2 regions of the Delftia sp. RIT313 genome follow, and region 1 is predicted to be linked to the other one. Evidence: riboswitches for the same ligand, from Rfam matches in the RefSeq annotation. Region 1 holds a riboswitch; the other holds the start of a gene.
What was found. A riboswitch is a leader RNA that binds a small molecule or an ion and turns the genes downstream of it on or off. The one in region 1 is predicted to bind glycine.
Positions count from the first base shown of each region.

Region 1 (3,405 bases):
TGTGGCCCAGGTCGCCCGTGTGGTACCAGCCGTGCGCCAGGGCGCGGGTGTTGGCGTCGGGGCGGTTGAGGTAGCCGGCCATCATGCAGGGGCCGCGCACGAGGATCTCGCCCACCTCGCCGGGCAGGCAGGCCTCGGCCGGATCGGTGGGGGCGTTGTCTTCGCGCAGGCGGGCCACGATGAGGTCATGGCCCATGGAGGGCAGCCCGGCCGAGCCCGCGTGCGAGAGTTGCTCGCGCGGCAGGAGGATGGACATGCAGGGCCCCATCTCGGTGGTGCCGTAGACCTGGACCAAGTCGCTGCCGACCTTGCGTGTCCATTCGCGGATCAGGTGCGGCGCCATGGAGGCGCCGCCGTACTCCACCAGCCGCAGCGCGGGCGCCTGTTCGGGCGAGGCAATGGGGTCGGCCAGCAGCATGGTGACCATGGTGGGCGCCGCGAAGAAGAAGCTCACGCGCTCTTCGCGGATCAGGCGCCAGGCCTCGGTCACGTCAAAGCGGCGCAGCAGCACCTGGGTGGCCCCGGCCTGCAGGCGCGGCAAAAAGCTGGTGTGCAGCTCGGCCGTGTGGTTGAGCGGCGCCATGGCCAGGCCCACGTCGTCGCGCGTGAACTGCATGGTCTGGTGCATGAGGGCGTTGTGCGCCAGCTTGCTGCGGTGCGTATGCAGCACGCCCTTGGGCCGGCCCGTGGTGCCGCTGGTGTACATGAGGATGCAGGGGTCGCTCTCGCGCACATGGGCCTGGGGCGGCGCGCTGCTGCGGCCCCTGGCCAGGGCGGACAGGCGCTGCGTGGCCCAGACCGGCAGCGGGTCTGCCGGGGCATCGTCGGCAAAGATCCAGTGCTCGATGCCTGCGCCAGTGCCGCCGCCTTCGGCCTTGAGCAGGGCCTGGGCGCGTGCGGCCACCTCGCCGCCCTCGTGCTCGAACACCAGGGCGCGCGCAGCACCGTCCTTGAGGATGAAGGCCAGCTCCTGCGCCGCCAGCCGGTAGTTGATGGGGTTGAAGATGGCGCCCAGGCGCGCGGCCGCCAGCATGGTGAAGACAAAGGCCGGCGTGTTGTAGAGAAAGGCCGCGACCACGTCGCCATGGCCTATGCCCAGCTCGGCCAGGCCGTGGGCGTGGCGGTTGACTTCGGCATCGAGCTGGGCGTAGGTCCAGGCGCGGCGCTCGCCGCCCTCCCAAGCCACCAGGGCTTCCTTGTTCGGCAGGTAACGTGCCGGCCAGGCCAATGTGTCTCCCAGCGTCTGCTGCATGTGCGCTTCTTCCTTCTCGCTCACGAGATTTAATATATCGATGCATCTCAATGTAGGAGATTTTTTAGACAGTTATGCAATTTGCAAATGCATCCATGCAGGCAAGCGCATGGAGCTGCAGTCGGCCCGCGGAAATCCCGAAGCCGCGCGGGCGCTGGCCGCAGCTAGAATGCGCCGGTCAGGAGAGAGTGCCCGCCCGGCCGCAATGGTCACAGGCAGCGGCACCGCCGAAGGCGCAGGGTTCGTCCCGAACGCTCAGGCAAAAGGACTGGCACCGCCTGCCGCCACGGCCGCAGGCGTTCCTAGCTGGAGAGAGATGCAGGGCACGGCGGTGTGCCCCATCCACCGAAGGAGCAAGCCCCACGCATGGAAGGTGCGGGTGAATCTCTCAGGTAAAGCGGACAGCAGGGCAGGACATCCCGGGATTCCGGGATGGCGTTGTGCCTTGCCCCTTGCCGAAAAGAGAGTCCCTCCTTGACCGCCGCCTCCACCACCGATCTGCTCAAGACCCCGCTGTTCGACCTGCACCAGGAACTGGGCGCGCGCATGGTGCCGTTTGCCGGCTACTCCATGCCCGTGCAATACCCGCAGGGGCTGATGGCCGAGCATCTGCACACGCGCGAGGCGGCAGGCCTGTTCGATGTCTCGCACATGGGCCAGATCAGCCTGCGCGGCCCGGATGCCGGCGCGGCGCTGGAATCGCTGCTGCCCATGGACGTGCTGGGCCTGGGCGAACACCGCCAGCGCTACGGCCTGCTGCTCAATGAGGCGGGCGGCATTCTGGACGACCTGATGTTCGTGCGCCGCGAGGACGACCTGTTCCTGATCGTCAACGGCGCCTGCAAGCACGAAGACCTGGCGCACATAGAGGCCCGCATCGGCCAGCGCTGCGAAATCGAGCCCCAGTTCGACCGGGGCCTGCTGGCGCTGCAGGGCCCGCAGGCAGCCGCCGCCATGGAGCGCCTGCTGCCCGACACGGCCGGGCTGGTGTTCATGACGGGCGGCCACTTCGACTGGGAAGGCGCCGAGCTGTACATCACGCGCAGCGGCTATACCGGCGAGGACGGCTTCGAGATCTCCTTGCCCGCCAGCCACGCCGAGGCCTTTGCCCGTGCCCTGCTGGCCCAGCCCGAAGTCAGGCCCGTGGGCCTGGGCGCGCGCAATTCGCTGCGCCTGGAAGCCGGCCTGTGCCTGTACGGCAACGATCTGGACACGACCACCACCCCGACCGAGGCCGCCCTGAACTGGGCCGTGCAGAAGGTCCGCCGCATTGGTGGCGAGCGCGAAGGCGGCTTTCCCGGCGCGGCCACCGTGCTGGCCCAGCTGCAGGCGCCCGAGCTGCTCACGCGCAAGCGCGTGGGCCTGGTGGCCCTGGAGCGCGTGCCCGTGCGCGAAGGCACGGAACTGCTGGATGCCAGCGGCCGCAAGGTCGGCCAGGTCACCAGCGGCCTGCTGTCGCCCACGCTGAACCAGCCCGTGGCACTGGCCTATGTGGAGCCGGGCAGCGCCGCCATAGGCACCACGCTGCAGGCCATGGTGCGCGGCAAGGCCGTGCCCATGCAGGTGCAGGCCACGCCCTTCGTGGCGCCCCGCTATCACCGCGGTTGAGGACAGCCTGCGCGCTTGGCGTGGATCGAGTTCGGCGGATTCGTTTTTCCTGCCATCGCATGCCGCTACAGTGCGCACTGACCTTTCTCAAACCGCCTTTCACAGGTTTTTTCAGTTTCTATCGGAGCAAGCCATGAGCATCCAGTATTCCAAGGACCACGAGTGGATCAACGCCGCCAACCCTGACGCGGCCATCGTCGGCATCACCCTCCACGCGCAGGATGCGCTGGGCGACGTGGTGTTCGTCGATCTGCCCGCCGTGGGCACCAGCTTCAACCAGGGCGATGTGGCCGGCGTGGTCGAGTCCGTCAAGGCCGCCGCCGATGTCTACATGCCCGTCAGCGGCGAGATCGTCGAAGTCAACGAAGCCCTGCGCGACGACCCCTCCCTGGCCAACAGCGACCCGCTGGGCGAAGGCTGGTTCTTCAAGGTCAAGCTCAGCGACGCAGGCCAGCTGGCCGCGCTGCTCGACGAAGCCGCCTACACGGCCTTCGCACAGAGCAACTGACGCCACTTTCCGGCCAGGACGGGCGCCAGGGCCCGCC
Region 1 is NZ_JFYT01000080.1:21,064-24,468, reverse strand. Features, by position in the region: gene BW39_RS24480 (fatty acid--CoA ligase) at 1-1,252, opposite strand, end outside; glycine riboswitch at 1,422-1,533, shown strand; glycine riboswitch at 1,549-1,667, shown strand; gene gcvT (glycine cleavage system aminomethyltransferase GcvT) at 1,727-2,860, shown strand; gene gcvH (glycine cleavage system protein GcvH) at 2,994-3,368, shown strand.

Region 2 (3,405 bases), on a different contig from region 1:
CATGGCCCACGGCGTGCTCACCGAAGAGGCCCAGGTGCTGACCCTGGTCGGGCTGGACCCGCTGCGCCAGGGCGTGGCCCTGTCATCGGCCGTGGAGGCCGGGCATTCGGTGATCTTCTGCCGCCGCCAGGCCCAGGTCGCGCGCCAGGAACTGCTGCAACTGGGCGCTGCGCTGCGCGATGCGGCGGAGCCCGAGGAGGCGGCGCCCGAAGGCGAGGCACAGCCCCGCATCCGTGGCGCCATCTACATCAGTTGCCGGGGCCGCGGCGGCGGCCTGTTCGGCGGCCCCGATGCCGAGCTGCGCACCCTGCGCCACGCACTGGGCGATGTGCCATTGATCGGCTTCGTCGCCGAAGCCGAGATCATGGACGCCCGCCTGCACCGCTTCGCCGGGGTGTTGACGGTGTTCACTGCCTAGGCGCCGTACACGCCGTCTGAACCTCAGACCGCGCGCGGGCGCACCGTGCCTGCGCTGCGATCCGGGTCCATGGCTGCGGCCCCCAGAAAATCGAAATCCACGGCCGGCTGCCTGCCGCTGACCAGGTCGGCCAGCGCCATGCCGGAGCCGCAGGCATGGGTCCAGCCCAGCGTGCCGTGGCCGGTGTTCAGGAACAGGTTGGCGATGGGCGAGCGTCCGATCAGCGGCACATTGCTGGGTGTGGCGGGGCGCAGGCCGCTCCAGAACTGGGCGCGCCCGGTATCGCCGGCGCCGGGGAACAGCTGCTGCACGCGCCGCACGATGGCCTCGCAGCGCACGGGGTCCAGGTTGCGGTCGTAGCCGTTGAACTCGGCCGTGCCGGCAATGCGCAGGCGGTCGCCCTGCGCGCCCGTGTAGCGCGAGAACACCAGCTTGAACTCATCGTCCGTGAGGCTGACCTGGTAGGCCTTGGCGGGGTCCAGCACCGGCAGGGTCACGGAGTAGCCCTTGGCCGGGTAGATGGGCAGGTGCAGCCCCAGCGGCTGGGCCAGCAGCGGGCTGAACGAGCCCATGGCCAGCACATAGGCGTCGCCCTGGATGCGTTCGTAGCGGCCATCGGCATTGGTCACCTCCACATGGTCGATATGGCGGCTGGCGCCCGCACCCGTGGTGCGCAGCGCCATGACGTGGTGGCCGTGGCGGAACTGCACGCCCGTGGTGGTGGCAATGCGTGCCAGCTCGCGCGTGAAGAGGTTGGCGTCGCCCGATTCATCCTCGGCCGTATAGGTGGCGCCCGCTATCTGCCCGCGCACATGGGCCAGGGCCGGCTCCAGGCGCACGGCTTCGTCGGCGTCGATCAGGCGGCGGTCGCAGCCCAGGGCCTGCATCTGCTCGGTGGGCTTGAGCGCGCCCTCGAACTCGCGGGCGTTCGTGTAGAAGTGCAGGATGCCCTGCATGCGCTGCTCGTACTGGATGCCGGTGTCCGACCGCAGCTGCTGCAGAGCCTCTCGGCTGTAGGTGCCCAGGCGAACGATCTGCTGGATGTTGTGGCGCGTGCGCGCGGGCGTGCAGTTGCGCAGGAAGGACAGGCCCCAGAGCCACTGGCGCATGTCGGCGCGCAGGCGGAACAGCAGGGGGGCATCCTGACGGCCCAGCCAGCCCAGCAACTTCAGCGGTGCGCCGGGGTTGGCCCAGGGCTCGGCATGGCTGACCGAGATCTGCCCGCCGTTGGCAAAGCTGGTTTCGGCGCCGGGCGCAGCCTGGCGGTCGATGACGGTCACTTCATGACCGAGAGATTGCAGATAGTAGGCCGAGGCGGTGCCGATCAGGCCGGCTCCGAGAACGATGACGCGCATGACAATGCCCTTTCAAAGGCATGTGCCGGTCACGCGGAAGCTGGTAGCTATGGATTCAATAGCAAGCAGCCGGCGTCCGTCGTGACGCAGCTGCCGCTCCCCCTGTCCTTGGTACCTGAGAGATTCACCGCCGTCCATGGGAACGGGGCTTGCTCCTTCGGTGCGCCGCATATTGCGTGCGGCGGCTCTCCAGACGGCATGTTGTGTTTGCAGTACGGAACCTGAGCGTGTATGGGAGTTTGCGCCTTCGGTGAGGCTCGGCACCGTGGTGCCCGCCTGCTCTCCTGCAGGGGCGATTCTATGTGGCTTGCGCAGCCGGTTCCAGTCGTACTGGGGATACCACCAGTTACTACCTGTATGTGGTGTGGCCGATTCAGGGTATTCCCTAGATCGCTCAAGCGCCTCCCTCGTAGCGCTGGCACGAGTCTTCGATTTCATGTAAAAAAACTATTGAAATAGAAAAAAACATGATTTAGCCTATCGGTATGTGTGGTGGTTTGACAGCGCATGTTCTGATCGATTGAACCTCCATGGGGTAACCATGGGTTGTATATCTGTCGGATAGGCGACTTACCGTTGCACAGGTGAAGGTCTATGGAAACTGGCCCGCCACTGGAAAAAATACAAGCACGGTGAATATGGTTCGTTGAGGGAGGAAAAAAATGATTTGCATCGCAAACCCGGCTGAAGTTGTGCCCGGCTCAATGGGCAATGGAGCAGTGCGCAAGCGCTGATGGAAATCCACCTTTTTTGATTGACGCGCAGGATCTGCGCGAAACCCTGTTACTTCCAATGTCACCGGTTGCAAGGTGAGTTGTGAGTTCTTGACTCAAATAGAACTATCCGAGGTGCGGCGATGCAAATGCGCTGGGTACAACTGATGGCCATTGCCATTGGGGAAAATATTTTCCTGTCTGATTTCCTTGAAAAAATGGGGAATATCATGCGCGTTCTTGATCGCCTGCCTGGTTCGGTGTTTTTACGAAAATGGCGTGCAGCGAGGTACTTGTTCTCGTTGCTGCTGCTTTCGTGCGCCGGTATTTCATCCACGGCACTCGCGGCGACCATCGTTTTCACGGTCACCGACAACAGCGACGCTCCCAATGCCAATGCAACGACACCAACCACCTGTGTCAGCACGCTGGGAGGCACCTTTGCTGGCGCATGTACGCTGCGAGCTGCCATTCAGGCAGCCAACTACACGCTGCAAACGCTGGATCCGAGTGCCGATGTTTCCATCGTCTTTGCGCCGACACTGTCTACGTCGGTACGAACCATACAGAGTGGGACATCCAAGGATGCGGCCGGAAACCTCCATCCGTATGTCGACAATCAGACGGTTTACGTGCGCTGTGCCAATACATTCGTCAGCGGAGCCCAGTCCGGCGCCGTGACGGGAGCCACCAATGCCTGTGGTCAAACCCAGATGATCAGCGGCGGCGATACGGGCACCACCACTGGTGCCGGTGGTGCCTGGTACTGGCTCAAAGGCACCGTGCCAGCCGGCACGGGCTCATTGACCATCGATTTCGGGGGAGTCATACAAGTCCAGAACTGGGCGGACTCCGCCTGGGAAACCTTTTATCTTGGTGGGAAGAATATCACTCTCACCAATTCGCCCAACATGACCTG
Region 2 is NZ_JFYT01000082.1:4,105-7,509, forward strand. Features, by position in the region: gene BW39_RS24645 (FIST signal transduction protein) at 1-418, shown strand, start outside; gene BW39_RS24650 (D-amino acid dehydrogenase) at 442-1,773, opposite strand; glycine riboswitch at 1,866-1,976, opposite strand; partial or broken gene BW39_RS24655 (invasin domain 3-containing protein) at 2,630-3,405, shown strand, end outside.
Region 2: linked by a shared signal. The riboswitch ahead of BW39_RS24650 (D-amino acid dehydrogenase) and the one ahead of gcvT (glycine cleavage system aminomethyltransferase GcvT) in region 1 are both predicted to bind glycine.